3 regions of the Rhizobium sp. P2_G2 genome follow, and region 3 is predicted to be linked to each of the others. Evidence: predicted binding sites of a transcription regulator. Region 3 holds the regulator's gene; each other region holds the start of a gene.
What was found. Region 3 encodes LexA, which represses DNA repair genes until DNA is damaged. Its sites were predicted from a motif close to TGTTCNNNNTGTGTTCNG; they were not measured.
Positions count from the first base shown of each region.

Region 1: AC1D06_RS03125 (2'-5' RNA ligase family protein) is a predicted target of LexA. The motif match lies at 4,167-4,184, and genes of this name have one in related genera.
Region 2: AC1D06_RS28970 (LexA family protein) is a predicted target of LexA. The motif match lies at 4,906-4,923, and genes of this name have one in related genera.

Region 1 is NZ_JBFUFF010000002.1:156,121-162,933, reverse strand. It holds gene AC1D06_RS03150 (M10 family metallopeptidase) at 1-1,111, shown strand, start outside; gene grpE (nucleotide exchange factor GrpE) at 1,316-1,927, shown strand; gene ybaK (Cys-tRNA(Pro) deacylase) at 1,982-2,455, opposite strand; gene AC1D06_RS03135 (arsenate reductase) at 2,486-2,836, opposite strand; gene AC1D06_RS03130 (methylated-DNA--[protein]-cysteine S-methyltransferase) at 2,996-3,514, shown strand; gene AC1D06_RS03125 (2'-5' RNA ligase family protein) at 3,506-4,108, opposite strand; gene AC1D06_RS03120 (methylated-DNA--[protein]-cysteine S-methyltransferase) at 4,361-4,924, shown strand; gene AC1D06_RS03115 (M10 family metallopeptidase C-terminal domain-containing protein) at 4,977-6,338, opposite strand; gene AC1D06_RS03110 (GNAT family N-acetyltransferase) at 6,680-6,813, opposite strand, start outside.
Region 2 is NZ_JBFUFF010000061.1:544-7,356, reverse strand. It holds gene AC1D06_RS29010 (hypothetical protein) at 1-202, opposite strand, end outside; gene AC1D06_RS29005 (hypothetical protein) at 409-660, shown strand; gene AC1D06_RS29000 (hypothetical protein) at 743-1,018, opposite strand; gene AC1D06_RS28995 (helix-turn-helix domain-containing protein) at 1,119-1,547, opposite strand; gene AC1D06_RS28990 (hypothetical protein) at 1,774-2,055, shown strand; gene AC1D06_RS28985 (hypothetical protein) at 2,137-2,388, shown strand; gene AC1D06_RS28980 (hypothetical protein) at 3,087-3,290, shown strand; gene AC1D06_RS28975 (M10 family metallopeptidase C-terminal domain-containing protein) at 3,359-4,174, opposite strand; gene AC1D06_RS28970 (LexA family protein) at 4,286-4,786, opposite strand; gene AC1D06_RS28965 (hypothetical protein) at 5,154-5,474, shown strand; gene AC1D06_RS28960 (hypothetical protein) at 5,603-6,040, shown strand; gene AC1D06_RS28955 (hypothetical protein) at 6,349-6,597, shown strand; gene AC1D06_RS28950 (SOS response-associated peptidase family protein) at 6,649-6,813, shown strand, end outside.
Region 3 is NZ_JBFUFF010000062.1:38,426-41,701, reverse strand. It holds partial or broken gene AC1D06_RS29385 (hypothetical protein) at 1-80, opposite strand, end outside; gene AC1D06_RS29380 (helix-turn-helix domain-containing protein) at 357-893, shown strand; gene lexA (transcriptional repressor LexA) at 1,226-1,945, shown strand; gene glmU (bifunctional UDP-N-acetylglucosamine diphosphorylase/glucosamine-1-phosphate N-acetyltransferase GlmU) at 2,000-3,276, opposite strand, start outside.

The DNA of each region.
Region 1 (6,813 bases), on a different contig from region 3:
AGCCCATATCCCCGGCAGCCGCACGGCCGAGGGTAATCCTCCCGACCCGGCCAGGGCGACGGTCGGCTGGGGCGATTGCTGGTTCGTCCACAACACATACGACATGCCGACGGTCGGCAGTTTCGCCTATGCGTCAGGTCTGATGCATGAACTCGGCCACTCGCTCGGCCTCAAACACGGCCATGTAAGCCAGGGCGGTCACGGGATCACATTTCCGCAGCTTCCCGCGGATCACAATTCCTTTGAATATTCCGTCATGACCTATCATCAATATGTCGGCGACACGACCCGGGGCGACAGCGCGATCGACCATCCGACGACTCTGATGCAGGATGACATTGCCGCCCTGCAATATCTCTACGGCGCCGATTTCAGCTTCAACAATGGCGATACCGTCTATAGCTGGGACGACAACAACCAACTGCTGATCAACGGCACAGGGCAAGGCACGCCCGTCAATCATCGCGCCCTCCTGACCATCTGGGACGGCGGCGGCACCGATACCTATGATTTTTCCAACAAAACCGCGAATCTCACCGTCAACCTCAATGCCGGCGAAGGGTCGACCTTCGGGCCGCTCGCCGATCTCGGCGACGGCCATCACATGGCCCGTGCCAACGTCTACAATGCGCTTCTCTACAAAGGCAAAACCGCCTCGCTGATCGAAAACGCCACGGGCGGCACCGGCAACGACAAGTTCACCGGCAATGTGCTTGCCAATACGCTCATCGGCGGCGATGGCAACGACCGCCTCGACGGCAGCTATGGCAATGACATCCTGACGGGTGGCAACGGCAACGATGTCTTTATCTTCAGGACCCTTCTCGACGGTGTCAACAATGTCGACTCGATCACCGACTATACGGTCGGCAGCGATCTCGTTCGCCTTGAGAACAAGGTGTTCACTGCTCTCCCCGAGGGCGTTCTAGATCCCACGGCCTTCTTCGATGGTGCACAGGCGCATGACAGATCCGACCGCATCATTTATAACGACGCCACAGGTGCCTTGATGTATGACGCAGACGGCAGCAGGAACGGTGCGGCCGCCATCAAGTTCGCTCAGCTGTCGACAGGCCTTGCGATGACCAACACCGACTTCATCGCCATCTGAGCAGGTCCTCCGCATCGGCACACGGGCCGGCGCCAGCGCCGCCTCTATATCTCTGCGATCTCCGCAATAACCTGATTGCGACATCTGTCATGCGATTGCCATGCTCCATGCACTGGTAGGAATCTTCACCGAAACCCTTGATTTTTTCGCGCTAAACCTCGATATCCGCAGCAAATCACGACATACCAGTATGCGGAGACCGCCATGACGGATGAAAATAACAATGCGTATCAGACGGACGCCGACAATGATGTGAATGCGGCGCAGGGTGCCGATGGCCAGCCCGCCGTAGCGCCGGAGCCCGATCCGATCGATGTGCTGAAGGCCGAGAATGCCGATCTCAAGGACCGTTATCTCCGGCTCGCCGCCGAGATGGACAATCTGCGCCGCCGCACCGAACGGGATGTGAAGGACGCCAAGACCTACGCCGTCACCGCCTTTGCCCGCGACATGCTGGCGGTTTCCGACAATCTGCGCCGCGCGCTCGATGCCATTCCGGCCGAAGCGCGCGCCGGCGGCGATGCCGGCTTCGTGTCATTGGTCGAAGGCGTCGAGATGACCGAGCGCTCCATGCTTTCGGCTTTGGAACGCCACGGCGTCAAGAAAATCGCGCCCACCGGTCAGAAATTCGACCCGAATTTCCACCAGGCGATGTTTGAGATCCCGAACTCGGAAATCCCGGCCAATACCGTGGTCCAGGTCGTGCAGGATGGTTATGTGATCGGCGATCGCGTGCTGCGGCCCGCCATGGTCGGCGTTTCTAAGGGCGGCCCCAAGGCGGAAGCCCAGAGCGGCACACCGGAAACCGCAGCCTGATAAGGCACATTTTTCAAATGACCTCCTGGCCGCCTGGAGAAATATTCCCGGCGGCTAGGCGACAACAGATGCGAAAATCGCGCTGGCTGCCTTTACGGCCGCCTGCGGCGCCAGCTTCACTTGCAGCCCGCGCTGGCCGCCATTCATGAACACCAGATCATGCGCCATGGCTTCGGCCTCGAACACGGTCGGCACCTGCTTCTTCTGGCCGAACGGCGATATGCCGCCGACGACATAGCCGGTGGCCTTCTCCGCCGCGGCCGGCTTCATCATGTTGGCCGACTTGCCGTGGAAGGCGGCCGCCAGCTTCTTCATGCTGACTTCCTTGTCCGAGGGGATGACGACGCAGACCGGCTTGCCGTCCACCTCCGCCATCAGCGTCTTGAGCACGATCGCGGGTGAGACGCCGAGCGCTTCGGCTGCCTGGATGCCGATCTTGTCGGCATCGGGATCGTAATCATAAGTGAGCACTTCGAATATGGCGCCCGCCTTGGCAAGCGCGAGCGTCGCACGCGTGGATTTGGACATGATCGCCCCCCGATCGGCTATCGGTATGGATTAGCGCTGAAACAATGCAGCGTATATGTCCGGCTTGAATCCGGCGGTGATCCTGTCGTCTTCCACCAGCATCGGACGCTTGATCATCGTCGGGTTCTGCACCATCAGCCGGATAGCCTTGTCTGCATCCAGATCGACCTTGTCGGCATCGGGAAGCTCTTTGAAGGTCGTCGAAGCCTTGTTCAGCACCTTCTCCCAGCCAAGCTTTCTCACCCAGTTCTTGACCGTGCCGGCATCGATTCCCTCGGCGCGATAATCGTGAAAATCATAAGCGACATCGTTCGTCTTCAGCCAGTCGAAGGCCTTTTTCATCGTGTCGCAGTTCTTGATGCCGTAAATCCTGGCGGACATGCTTGTCTTCCTGTCTGTTTCTGCCGTCTCTATCAATCCACCTGCGGATTTGGAATATGAGATTTCCCTGGCGTCGATCAAATCGGGTGGCGACCGCGACATCTCGACTCTATCTATTGGCTGCCGCCATTCCCGAATGACCCGTTTTCCGGATTTCTCATGGCCATCAAAAGCCTTCAACTCTCCTCCATCGAAGCCGATCATGCGATCGGTCCGATACTGATCGTCTTGGACGGGGAGAAACTCGTCGCCCTCGATTTCGATTCTCCCGAAGGCCGTCTGCGTCAAATTCTGCAGCCGCGTTACGGCCGTGACCTCAGTTTCGAGGAAACCGTCTGTCTGACCCACATTGCCTCCGCCATCCATGCTTATCTCGACGGCGCCTTGGATGCGCTCGACAGCATACCTGTCGAGCCGGGCGGCACGTCTTTCCAGCGGCAGGTCTGGATGGCATTGCGCGCTATTCCAGCCGGCACGACATTGAGCTACGGCGAACTGGCTGCCCGGCTGGACAGGCCGAACGCGCATCGGGCCGTCGGATCGGCCAATGCGCTCAATCCCGTCAGCATCGTCATCCCCTGCCATCGCCTTGTCGGCAGCAACGGTGCCTTGACCGGCTATGGCGGCGGCATGGAACGCAAGCGCTGGCTGATCGACCATGAACGCCGCTCACGCTAGCGGCGGCCATTGCCAGAGGCTCTCGTGCCGGCATTCGCCGATATGGCTCCAGATGATATGGAAATCCCGCACCAGCCATCGCACCGGCGTTTCCAGCGATTGCCGCATCACAAGCTGTTCGGTGTAAAACAGCGTCAGATGCGGGGTGAATGTCCGTGTCGCTTCACTCTCGACACCCGGCTGGCTTTGGGCCGCGGCGATATTTTTCTGCAGTTCGATGAGGTAGCGATTTGGCTGGCTGCAGCATAAGATCAGCGCCTTTTTGTCATGCGGCCGCTGGAAGCTCATGATCTGGTCGAACGTCAGCATGAAGGGTTCGACCGCGACCGACGACAATTCCTCCTTCTTCGCAGCCAGATCCATAAGGGAGAACATGTTATGCATGCCCAGCCCTTGGAGCGTGACATGCGGCGGCCGAATCTCCTCGGCGACACCGAGGCGGCGCATGAAAACTCCGGCTATATCGGTCGCTTGTCTGGCCGCGGCAGCGGATGCCTGCAGGCCAACAAACAAATCCACTCTGGCCTTGAAACTTGGCGGCGGATTGTTGTCTTCGCCCCCGGTCAAATCGAATTCGAATTGTGCGCGTGACATTGGCATCTCCATCAGTTCGTTTGACGCCTTCACTAAGCCTCAAAAATACCGGCAGATCAAGAACAAAAAGAGAACAAATTGCTTTGACAAGGGCCGTGGTTTCGAGTCAAACTGATATACGCAGGCGAAGCCAAAGACGTTTCAGCTCGATGTGAGAAACCGCGAGAAATGCGCATTTTGTGCAAGAATCGGGTGGAGGCTGGAGGATTTGAGCACGATATATGGGGCATATCGAAACACGAGGGCTGAACCATGGCTCAGATGAATCAATTCTATCATGTCTTCGAAACCGCAGCCGGTTTCTGCGGGATCAGCTGGAATGAAAGCGGCGTCACACGCTTCCAACTGCCGACCAAAGCCGCGGAGTCCACGGAGAGACTGCTGCTGCGCCGCATCCCGACTGCCAGCCCCGCCACACCGCCGGCCGAGGTCATGGACACCATCGCCGCCGTGAAACGCTATTTCGACGGTGAAGCTGTCGATTTCTCCGGCGTGAGGCTCGATCTCGGCGAGCAGGACGATTTCTTCCGGCGCATCTATGATGCTGCCCGCCGCGTCGAATGGGGCCACACGACCACCTATGGCACGCTTGCCAGGCAACTCGGCGCCGGCCCCGAGGCCGCCCGCGATGTCGGTCAGGCGATGGCGAAGAACCCGGTGGCGCTGATCATCCCCTGCCATCGCGTGCTGGCGGCCGGCGGCAAGATCGGCGGTTTCTCGGCGCCGGGCGGCTCTGATTCCAAGCGGCGCATGCTGGAGCTGGAAGGCGTGGAGGTCACGCCGCCAAAGCCGGTGCAGCAGTCGCTGGCCTTTTGACGGCGGGGACACGTCTGCGTGACCGGGAAGCAGGCGTGTCGGCGACCACCTGTCAGAGAATGAAATCGTCCTTCGTCAACGCGATCGCACCATCGAGGTGAATGGCGAAATCGGCTTTCTTGTCACCGTTCGTGTCGCCATACACATAGGTGTCGGCGTCCTGCTCGACGAAACGCAGTTCGCCGACCTTGCCGGTGAAAGCCGCCGAACCGAGATAGGTGAAAGCCTGGTTTCCGGATATCTGCGAATTGGCGTCGATGGCCGAGAGAGCGATGTGATCGCCGTCTGTGCCCGAGAAATCGAGGATCGAATCCTGGCCGACAGCGGCAACCGTGCTGTCGGCCAGCGTCTTGAAGACGAAGCTGTCTGCCTGCGTGCCGCCGGTCATCGTGTCTGTGCCGAGACCGCCATAAAGGGTATCGGCACCCGCGCCGCCGGAGAGCGTGTCGTCGCCGTTGCGCCCTGACAGGACGTTGGCGACGTCATTGCCGATCAGGATGTCGGCGGCGGCAGCACCCCTGGCATTCTCGATGACGACAGAATGGGCAATGGTGTAGCCGCCGGTCAGTGTCTCGGATGTCGAAACCCAGCCGCCGCCGCCGATCTCGGCTTTGAGCGTGGCAGCGCGCAGGTCGATCTTTGCCCGGCTCTCGCCGCGATAGGCAATCGTGTCCGTGCCGCCGGTATCCCAGATGGTCGTGTAGCCGTGGTCGAAGTCGACATTGTCGGTGAACGTATATGTGTCGTTGCCGGTATTGTGGGCGCGCGCGCCATAGATGTGCTGCAGCGACGCGATATCGATCGCGCCATAGGAACCTGGCTGCGCATTGACCGGCGTGTCCAGATCCACGGCATCGGTGAACGGATTGTCCTCTCCCAGGAAGGGGAACGTATATCCCATGACGGTATAGAGCTGCGAGTTCAGGTGGCCGGTCCCGTGGTCTTCCGGATTGACCACGCCCGGAAGTTTCGGCCCCTTCGATACGTCATGCGGATGCTTCAGCCCGAGCGCGTGTCCCGTTTCGTGCAGCCATGTTTCGGAAAAGGTCCCGAGCTTGACGGCTGCCGCCGATCCCGCCACGTCGACATTGATGCCGACTGTCGAGTCAAGCGTGGTCACGCCCGGCGCCGGAACGCCCGATTCACCGCCGCCGCCTTCCACCAGCTTGAAGTTGATATTGCCCTGGCTGGCGACATGCTTGAAATTGAGGTTGGTGAAGGATTCGATGTTGGCGAGGATCTCGCGATAAAACGCCTTCCAGTCGCCCTCGTTGAAATCCGGAATACCGTTGCTGTTGATGTCACCGTCGGCGAAACTGTAGGTGACAGTCTGAGCGTTCCATGCTCCTCCATCGATCAAACCGTTCAATACCGGATTTTTGGAAAGAGCGACGGGTCTGTATGAATCGGCCATGAAATCTCGCTTTATGTCTGCATATAACGCCGGTTCCACCACGACTGTCTTCGTTGAGCAGTGGCAAACGGCGCTGCGGCTGGCATATTCCAAGCAAGCACGCGGCTGTCAATTCGAGCGGAGGCAAGCCTCGGAGAATCCTGCGTTAAACGGATAGGCGCTATGGGAGATTTTGATAGTGTCTGGCATGCCGCAAGTCTTGGTTTGGCGGCGACCTCGGTTTTGTCGTGTCTATCTCCTTATGCGAGGTCGACCCGACGCTCGATAAAGCGGCCGGGCGGAGGATGCCGTCCGCCTCCAGCATGCTCCCGTGCCTTCTCTTGACGTAGAAAGGCTCATGGCTAGTCAAATAGCTTTTGGATGTCCGCCATTGATCGGAAGAGCTTCAGAGGCCGATCCGGAAACGGCAGGAAACTTTCGCGCTCATAGAAGCGCTTGGCGCTCTCGTCCTTGGCATCGACAATGACCGCAAATG
Region 2 (6,813 bases), on a different contig from region 3:
TTGGCCGGGATTTTTGTTTTGATTGATCAGTGTCGTTTGGGATTCCTTCGTTTTCTTCCAAATAGGCGAATGACGCCGTTTCAGCTTCGGCGAATGTCGAAAACGGTCCTTCCAGATACAGGGTTTTGTCCTTGCGAACGATGACCGCACCTTTGCTGACTGGATCGAAAATTACCTGATAATGTTTGCTGTCGATTTGCATTGTCGGCTCCTTTCAGCCGGAATGCTCTTTCATATGCATTGTTCCTAAAAAACGAAAAGTTGAAAAGATTGCCGACTAGATTGCAATTTCGCGAACATGTTCCGGTGCGATACCGTACAAATCGCCATTTATTGCGACATTTCGATAGCGACCTTTCCTTTTTTGGATAAGGTAATTCTAATAAAAGGCACTCCAAGGAGAAGCCAATGTTGTTGGAGTTTGATATGGCTGGTGCCGGTGTTTTTCGTCCCGATCAAATCGCTCTTGTGCAGGCTGTCTTCAAGGAAGTGATTGCCGAACCGTGGTTTGATAGGTCAGGGGATAATCCAAGGCGACTTGCAAAAACATTGATCGAAATGTACCGGCGTGATCAGCTTTCCCACGATATGCTCAAACTGGCGGGTGAGGCTATTGCCAAAGAGCAATTTTCTATAGAATTGACAGGCGACCAATCGTGATTGTGAAGTGCGCGTCCAGAAGCGAGCCTTACGAGGCACCGTCTTTCAATAGGGTGTGGCGGGCCGAAACCCGCCATTCGCGTTATTGCTGAATTTCCACATCCGGGTTGTCGTTCTCGTGCACGATTACATCCGGCTGCTGTTTCTTAATGATGACGGTCTTTTTGTTGCTGTCGTCAATGGCCGCACCGGTTGTCAACCCAACCGCACCGCCGACAACAGCACCAACAGGCCCACCAAGGAGAGCGCCGGTTGCCGCACCCCCTGCCATGCCGGTCACTTTGGCATCCGCGGCAAATGCATGTGGTGCCACGGCAGAAGCCGCAATCAGAGCGGCTACGAAAATTGAGGTTTTCATGGTGCATTCCTTCCTGAACTGCTCGATGGAAGGGCAACGCAAAGTGAATGCGATAGTTCCGGCTTACTGTTTTGAGGTTAGGGCGGCGGTGAAGTGTCACTTAATCGGTGTTGACCAAGTCATCGGTCCTGTCATTCCCATACATTTCAGCCAAAGCTTCTACCAAGTTCACGAAAGCACGACGTTTGCCCGCATCCTTGATCGTAAGGAAGTTTGTGTTCAATGCGACAGCTTCTCTCGACTTCAGATACGGTGCAATGCCGCCACGCTCTGGTTCGTCATTCGTCGTATCGCTCGGCAGAATGTCGCCACCCTCGAAAAAGAAGCTGATTTGGACGCCTAAGATTTTGCAGATCGTCTGAAGGCGGCCGGCGCTTATCCGGTTTGCGCCTTTTTCATATTTCTGAACCTGTTGAAACGTAACGCCAAGTGCGTTCGCAAGCTCTGTCTGGCTCATATGACGAAGCTGCCTTTGCAGGCGAAGTTTCGACCCTGCATAAACGTCTGCAGAATCCGGTGACTTCGGCATCTGGTTCCTCCCGCGGCGACAAGGCACTCATTAGCTAGCTAGGAAATTTGCAAAACGGAACCAGCTTTTTCGTCTATCCACGCAAAGATGGCTAGCGGGAAATCCGGTACGAAACCGCACAAATCAAACCCTACCACGATTTTTGATAGCCGAATCGCAATAGTTAATGCTTTACTAATATTGTCATATGCGACCGGGCGTGATCGCATTGCGACAAGGGGAAGATATGGACAACATGCTTTCGATGAAGTCGTCGTCTGGCATATTTGAGCCGGTCGAATTCGCAACCATCCTCGCCGTGTACAAGGAGATTGCCGCCGAACCTTGGTTCACGCGTTCGCCGGAAAGACAACAAGCCTTTGCCCGGCACATTTTGATCGAATTTAGAGCAGGAACCCGCTCGTTTGAAGAATTTCGTCTTATCTGTTTGGCGGCGGCGAAGGTCAATTTTGCGGAAACTGGAGACTCGTATTCGGCAGTCGAGCCAGACATTTTGATGGCGTGCTGAATTTCACTATGAACAGGGTGTTCATGTGGCGGTCACGGTCAATTTGTTATTCATTCGCGCCTTCCAGTCAGGAGGCACGCAATGCCATTCTCGAATGTTGACCTTCAGCCAGATCAATTCGCCTTGGTTCGGCGAGTGTTTGAGAAGATCGTTGGCGAACCGTGGTTCGATCGGAGCCGAGAAAATGAATCTGCTTTTGCATCGATGATCGTGCGCGAATCCGAACGCGGCACGACCGATGAAAGTGCTTTGACAAAATGCTGCAAGGCAATTGCCGAAGGACGGTTTTCCGCGAACACTGCTGATCGCGGCGACGTGGCTGAATCAAACTAAACGTGGGTTGCTCAAAGAATATACGATAGCAACCAGCCGCCAAGAAAAAACCGCCCGAAAGCGAGAGTGATTACCACTAGCGTGTGGTTAAGTGAATTGCCTTTGGCGGTTTGGACGATCGCTTTGACATGATGGCATTGCGATACAAGAACTTTGAGTTTGAGTGCAGTCGATTTCAATCAAAAGATTAAAGAAGATTCATTCACCACCAACCTATTCGCATAGGAAGACCACTAGTCCTGCAAAGTTGAAGACTGAAGAATTGAAGCTTGCTAAGACAGAGCAAATCAGATTGGTTGTCATGCAACGCGGCGGACTTGGATAACACCTTAAAATAAATTTGAACCAAGGCGTTTTAACCGGCAATCGTATATCGATCTTGCCGGTTTTTCTTTTTAGCAAATCATCGATATTTGTCTCGAAAGCCGCCGGACCAACCGGCACCATCCAAGACTTTGTTCCTTGGTATCGTCGAAGATACTGATCGAGCCGCATTGTTGTTGAACCACTTTAAGGTCGGCATTTCCGGACTGGTCTATGTAGGCCTTTAGGCCAACAATGACATTGGTCGGCCCGGTCCATTCTCTCGGTTCCGCGGCTCTTGAAGCCAATGAACCTATTCCGGGCGGCTGGTCGCGGCTTGAGGCTCGAGCATTCGTCTCGTCGATTTCAAAGTTTGTGAAAGACGGAGCGCGCTCATGCTTGGCAACCTGACCAATCGAGTCGAGAAGCTGGAAACGATGGCAGGCACAAACACGAAGACCAGTCCGAAAGTGGTTCGGATCGTGACCACCGATGAGGAGGAAGCCAGCGTCGAGCGCCTTGCCAGGGAAGCTGGCCTGGAGAGCAACGACATTCTGATCATCCGGCTCATCGGCGTCACGCCTACACCGCGGCAATAGCTGCAGGCTGAAGCAATGGAATACCGAGCAGGTGTTTCCGGAGTACGTCCGCTGCTGGCAACGAGGCTCTAAAGGATGAAATCGTGGGCGTTCAGAGCGATGTTGTGATCGAGCTTGATCATGAAATCGACTCCCTTGGACCCGTTGATCTCGCCTAAAATCCACGTCTGGCTGTCGTGGTATTCGTACCGAAGTTCGCCGCCAACTGTGCCTTTGTCGGAGAATTCGTTTTGCCCGATCCATTTAAAGGCATCGTTCTTCGAGGTGGTCAAATTCGCGTCGATGGCGTGGAGATCGATTTTATCGCCGCGGCCAAAATCAGTGATGGTGTCGACGCCAGCATCAAGCTTTGAATCCGTCTCAAGCTTGTAAATGAAAATGTCGCTGCCAGGCCCACCCGTCAGCGTGTCGTTGCCATAGCCGCCGACGAGCCGATCATTGCCTTTGCCGGCGTCAAGATGGTCACTACCTTCGTTCCCTGCGAGAATATCGTCGCCAGCGTAGGTGCCGTAGCTGTCATCAGCTGTTCCGCCTGAGAAAGTGTCTTTCCCAGATAGAGTGCTCGCGATAAGTTTGAAATCATCCCATTTGTCGTGGGTCGCGGCTACTGACAAGAGCTTTTCGGCGGTGATGTGAACCCCAGAGATGCTGTAGTACTTGAAGTCGTGGTCGAAATTTGCGTATCCGGTGAATGTCCCGCTCTTCAGGTCGCCCTGGCTGTCGTATTCGATGTTAGAGCCGTCCAGCTCAATGTATTGGTGGTTCCCGTAGTTAAGCACAATCTTCGAGCCGGTGTGAACGACCATCGTCCCATGCATTAACAGCGTGAAGTCCGAGTGCTGGAGATTGATCGGATAGCGGCCGTTAACTTCGATATTTGCCATGTAAAAGTTCTCCCTAGGCTTGAGGGCACCACACCATAGCCTCAACCGGGAGTCTAGCCCAGCCAAGTCCGCCTTCAGCGTTCGCCCACAAGGAACGGCTTTCTCTTTCGATTAAATTACTTTGATCGACCGCGCCTGTCCCGGCATCCTGGTGATGTAACCTCGCTCCTCCAAGCCGACCATCAGCCTGTTTATCGTGGATTTCGAGCCGATCCCCATCCCGATCATTATCTCGTCGTAGGTCGGCGCGATGCCATTGTGTTGCGCGGCGTAACTCCTCATGAAATCCAGCAGTTCCGATTGTTTGATCGTGAGGCCGCCTGTCTTAGCAGGCGCTGAGCCCATCAATTGCGCGATTGCGTCCGCGAGCGCCGGCTGCTCGAGCAAAATGCGGCGCGCCTCTTCCTCGACAATCAACGTTCTGCTGCCAGTTCTTTCGTCATTCGATGTGCGACCGCCTTCGGCGCCGGAAAGCGGCGGCAGTTCGTGGCTCAACCGTCTGATCATTTCGCGGTTGACTGGGATCCCGCTTTGCCGCGCCGACTGCCTGATGCGTTCGAGCATGCTCCGTGGCATTCGGACAGCATAGGCAATTTTCTCATCGTCACTCATCGTGGCTTCCGTCATATTGATTTTGCCCGACAATATCGCCGCTGGCGGCGCGGAGTCCAACAGGCCTGAAACGGCATGGCCGCGTCGCAACTCCCGCCTGCTTGACTCTCTGCTGCACCATGAACATTATAGGAACAAATTCCGCCGAGCGGCGGATTGAAATCCTATGATCATGATGGAGCACTGCCATGGCGACAGCGGCGGAAGGACAGTTGCGTCTTGATTTTACGGAGCGGTCGGCGCCGCCTCAAACGCCAAAGATCTACCTGTGTCCGTGTCGAGAATGCGACTTCGCGCGGCAAGAAGCAGCTCTAAGCCCCGGGGAGGTGGCGACCGCCAGGCGGCCGAAACTCATGTGGAGCCGGCCATGAGACGCAAGAACGAGATGTCCTATAGGACCGTCGATCGAGAATGGCCTCATCAAGTCGCAGTGCCAGCCGAGCGAACCCGCCAACGCATTTTCGACGAAGTGATGCCCTTTTGCGCTGGCTTCTCGATGTCGCCTCGAAGCCAGTCGGTCCGGCACGATGGCATCGACTATAACATCTGGTGCTTTGCTGACCCCGAGCACGCCAGGCTGTTCAAGGAGCACTTCGGAGGCCTCGACTTCAACCCGAAGGACCGCGGCAAGGGTAAGAACTGGCGAACATGGAACCGGCCGCCAGCCGCCGGCCAAAATGTGGGCTGAGAGCTGGACCAGCCGGAGATTTCAAACGCGTTCTTGGCCGCAGCATAAGCTCAACTCCAAGGCGCTTGACTCACTCGAAGATACGTGAACAAAATAAGAACATGTCTCGGAAGGGAAGGAGTTGAACGATGTCTGACAAATACGAGCCAATCGGCCCCTATTCCCAATATAGTGACCATATGACCCAGGAAGAGTACGACAGGATGAAGGCGCGCGGCCCTGCGGTAGCTGCAATGCTCGACAAAGCTGAAGAGGAATGGAACGCATTCGTTGCTACCGCCAGCGACGAAGAGATTGTCCGCGCCTACTTGGGCTCCCGTGTCATCCTCTGGCAGAAACTACCCTATGACTGGATGGAAATGGACATTGAAGACCTGGACAACATGAACCTGATTGATTACCCGGACGAGGTCCAGAAGGCCTACGAGCGAAGCCGTGCCAATCCCCATCAGCGGGCGATGTTCGAACGAGACTATGAGCGCGGTGAGGATTTGACCGAGTGGTATCTAGCGGGGCTGCACGAACGGCACGGAAAGCCGCCTGCCGAGTTGAGGCTTGTTAAGTAGCGTGATCGTGGCGCCCTCTTGTACCGCGACGGCCCATTCAATGGCTTCACGCTCAACGAACTGTTTGCGGCCTCGGAGGCAGCAAAGAAGCTGACGCTGGGTGATCTCCCCGCCGCATGGTTTCTTACAGCTCAATGCCAATCCTGTGGTCGGGATACCGTCATAGACCGCTGGCGCCTGGAAGCTGAGCGCGGCTCAACGGTGCCCGTGATGAAGCTGGCGCGTCGGCTTCGTTGCACGAGATGCAATGTTCGTGGCGCGAGCGTCATCCATTTCCAAAGGGTGCCGAGATAAGCACGGAGTACCCCTTGCCTGAGAGAAACGGTTATACCCGCAGGCAGATGGCCTACACCTTGGCTCAGGCTGATATCGACGGCATGTTGGTCAAGGTCACCTGCCAGCGCTGCCGCGTCATGCGCCGGTATCTGCCAAAAGACTTATTGACGCTCTGCGGCTCGATCGGCATTCATGAAATTCCGAACTGGTTCCGCTGCGACGAATGCGGCGAGAAGCGGGACATGGTTGCGGGTTCGGCGGCTGGTCAAGGTGACCTATAAGCGCGTGCCGGTTTGGAAGGATGGACCTTTGTAATGTGCAATTTTTTTCGCATGGAGCCAAAGGACTGGCAGAACAAGTGGGCGCGAGAAGCGCATAGCCGGATCAATCTGCGAGACGCCTACGAGATTTATCCAGACCAGGAAGCACCCATCATCCGCAACAATGGCGGCAGCTTGGAACTGGTGAACGTGCGCTGGGGCCTGCCGAGTTCGAAA
Region 3 (3,276 bases):
ATGAGGCGCATGCGCTGAGGCGAGATACTCGCCAGACGAGCGAGATCGGACGAGAGAATGTGTCTGCTAGTCCCGCTCACAGCAAGCGGCCTCCACTATTCTTGCGCGCAGAGCGCGCGCGGCGGGACCGTCTTGTTCTCCGTTCAAGACCGCGATTGCCCACGCCCTGGAGACGCCGTTTTCTAAGCACCAGCGGGAAAAAGAGGTACCGCGAATGATAAAGGCGGCGCGCACCGTGGGATAATCAAATCGTTCAGCCACTTGCATTGCAAATCGCCCTGTGCACATTAGTCATGTGACAATATGTAAGTTACATTTTGTCACTAGTCAAACAGAAAAGTGACATTTTGTGCACCATGGATGTCGTCGGTATAATCGCGAGAGCAAAGCAGGCATTGAATCTCAAGCAGGATCAAGAGCTTGCCGACTATCTCGGGGTATCAAGAAGTACCATTGCGGCATGGAGGCGCCGGGCGTCAGTGCCAGCAAAATACCTATCCGAAATGCTCTCTGGAGGTACAGTTTCCCTAGACTGGTTGATGTCGGGCAGCGGAGAGCCCAAAACGGTCGGGCGACACGGTCTTACTGACAAACCCCTTGAGATTGACAAGGAAGATCTCTGGCTAGCATTGCTCGCAACGCGTCACGAGCTTGCAAACTCCAAGTCCGAACCCGACCGGAGGCTTGCTGGCGGGTTGACGGATGACCAACTAGCGACGATCCACATTTGGGTCGGTGAGTACGTAACTCGGATCAAGGCATCTCGGGACAAATGGCTGAAATCCGGTTTGATCAAGCCTCAGGACATCTACAAAGCACTGGTCACCGAGTATGCCGTAGGTGAATTCGATGCTCCGCCTCCGCCGTGGTGGGAGGACGAGCGTATTATCTAGGGTTGCTCAATCTGTTGCTCAATCGCCAGAATGCTCCGTTCACCAATTCCGCTAGTTGCTCAATAAACTAATTTAAAACAATGACTTAATATTTATCCTGGAATGAAGAATTTGGTGTTGCTCAATCTGGCGATTGGTAACACTATTTTTCCGCGAATTATCCTTTGAAAACAAAGGTGCGTTGCCATTTTCATTCCAGAATAGCTCTGACAGCCATTCCGAAATATCTTTCGCGCCTCCACGCGTTAACCATATTTAAAACCCTTGCGGAACATACATGGAACATATAGTGTTTGTTCGAGATTTGTTTCACGATTCCCAAGGGGACGTCCATGCTGACGAGAAAACAACAGGAACTTCTACTGTTCATCCATGAGCGGATGAAGGAGTCCGGCGTGCCCCCTTCGTTCGATGAGATGAAGGATGCGCTCGATTTGGCCTCGAAGTCCGGCATCCACCGGTTGATCACGGCATTGGAGGAGCGTGGTTTCATTCGCCGGCTTCCCAACCGTGCCCGGGCGCTCGAAGTCATCAAGCTGCCCGAGGCCTATTCGCCGAGCATCAAGCCGCCGCAGAAGGGTTTCAATCCAAGCGTCATCGAAGGCTCGCTCGGCAAGGTGCAGCCGGCGCCCGCGCCGAAGCCGGCAGCCAACGAGAACTCCGGTGAAGCGGTGGCAATCCCTGTTATGGGCCGCATCGCCGCCGGTGTGCCGATTTCGGCGATCCAGAACATCACCCACGATATTTCCGTCCCGGCCGGCATGCTCGGCAGCGGCGAACATTATGCGCTCGAGGTCAAAGGCGATTCGATGATCGAGGCCGGCATCCTCGATGGCGACACGGTGATCATCCGCAACGGCAGCACGGCGAGCCCGGGCGACATCGTCGTAGCGCTCGTCGACGACGAGGAAGCGACGCTCAAGCGCTTCCGCCGCAAAGGGGCTTCCATTGCGCTTGAGGCCGCGAATCCGGCTTACGAAACTCGCATCTTCGGGCCGGATCGCGTCAAGGTCCAGGGCAAGCTGGTCGGACTCATCCGCCGCTATCACTGACAAGCGGCGATCGGTTGACGCGCGGCGAGCAGCCTCGCCTGCGTCGGCTTAATATCATTTCTTCTTCTTTGATTCCTTGAGCGCTTTGTTGCGCGCCATGATCGCGATCGCATAGCCCTCCTTGTTGACCTGACGGGCGCGGCCGAAGCCGGCGGCGCCATCCGGAACATCCTCGGTGATCACGCTGCCGGAGGCGGTCAGCGCCCCTGCCCCGATCGTCACCGGTGCGACAAGTGCACTGTTCGAGCCGATGAATGCGTCGGCGCCGATCCGGGTTTCGAACTTGTTGAAGCCATCATAATTGCAGGTGATCGTGCCGGCGCCGATATTCGCCCGCGCGCCGATGATGGCATCGCCGATATAGCTCAGATGATTGACCTTGGCGCCCTCGCCGATCGCGGCATTCTTCACTTCGCAGAAATTGCCAACCTTGGCCTTTTCGCCCAGGTCTGCGCCAGGCCGCAGCCGTGCGTACGGACCAACGCTTGCGCCTGGCGCAATATGGGCGCCCTCGATATGCGAGAAGGCGTGGATGACGACGTCACTATCGACGGTGACGCCGGGACCGAACCAGACATTCGGTTCGATCACAGTGTCGCGGCCGATCCGCGTGTCATGCGACAGGAAGACGGTTTCCGGCGCGATCATCGTCACGCCCGAGAGCATCAACTGATGACGGCGCTTCTTCTGCCAGATCGCTTCGAGTTCGGCGAGTTCCGCCCGGTTGTTGCAGCCGGCAACCATGTCGCTCGGCGCTTCGACCGTCGCCGCCCTGCCGCCTTCGCGGTGGAGGATTTCGATGATGTCGGTGACGTAATACTCGCCCTTGACATTGTTATTGGTGATTTTCGTCAGCAGCGACAAAGCCTTGCGGCCATCGATCGCCATGATGCCGCTATTGCAGAAGGTGACCTTCCGCTCGGCCTCTGTCGCGTCCTTTTCCTCGCGGATGGCGACGAGCTCGCCGTCCTTGGTAAGCAGGCGTCCATAGCCCGTGGGTTTGTCGGTTTCGAAGCCGACGACCGCGACATCATAGCCGGCGCGCACTTTCTCCAGCGCTTCGATCAGCGGTGCGGGTTCGATCAGAGGCCCGTCGCCATAGGCGACCAGGATCTGATCGTAGTCCTTTTCGATTTCGCCGCGCGCCGCCAGCACAGCGTGGCCTGTGCCGAGCCGCTCGGCCTGTTCAAAGGCGCGGACCTCGATACCGGACCCGGACGCTGCGGCCACGACCGGCTCCGCATCGCGGCCAACGACCAGCGCGATGCAGTCAGCACCGCTGCGGCCGAGCGCCAGCATCACGTGCGAGATCATCGGCAGGTTGCCGATCG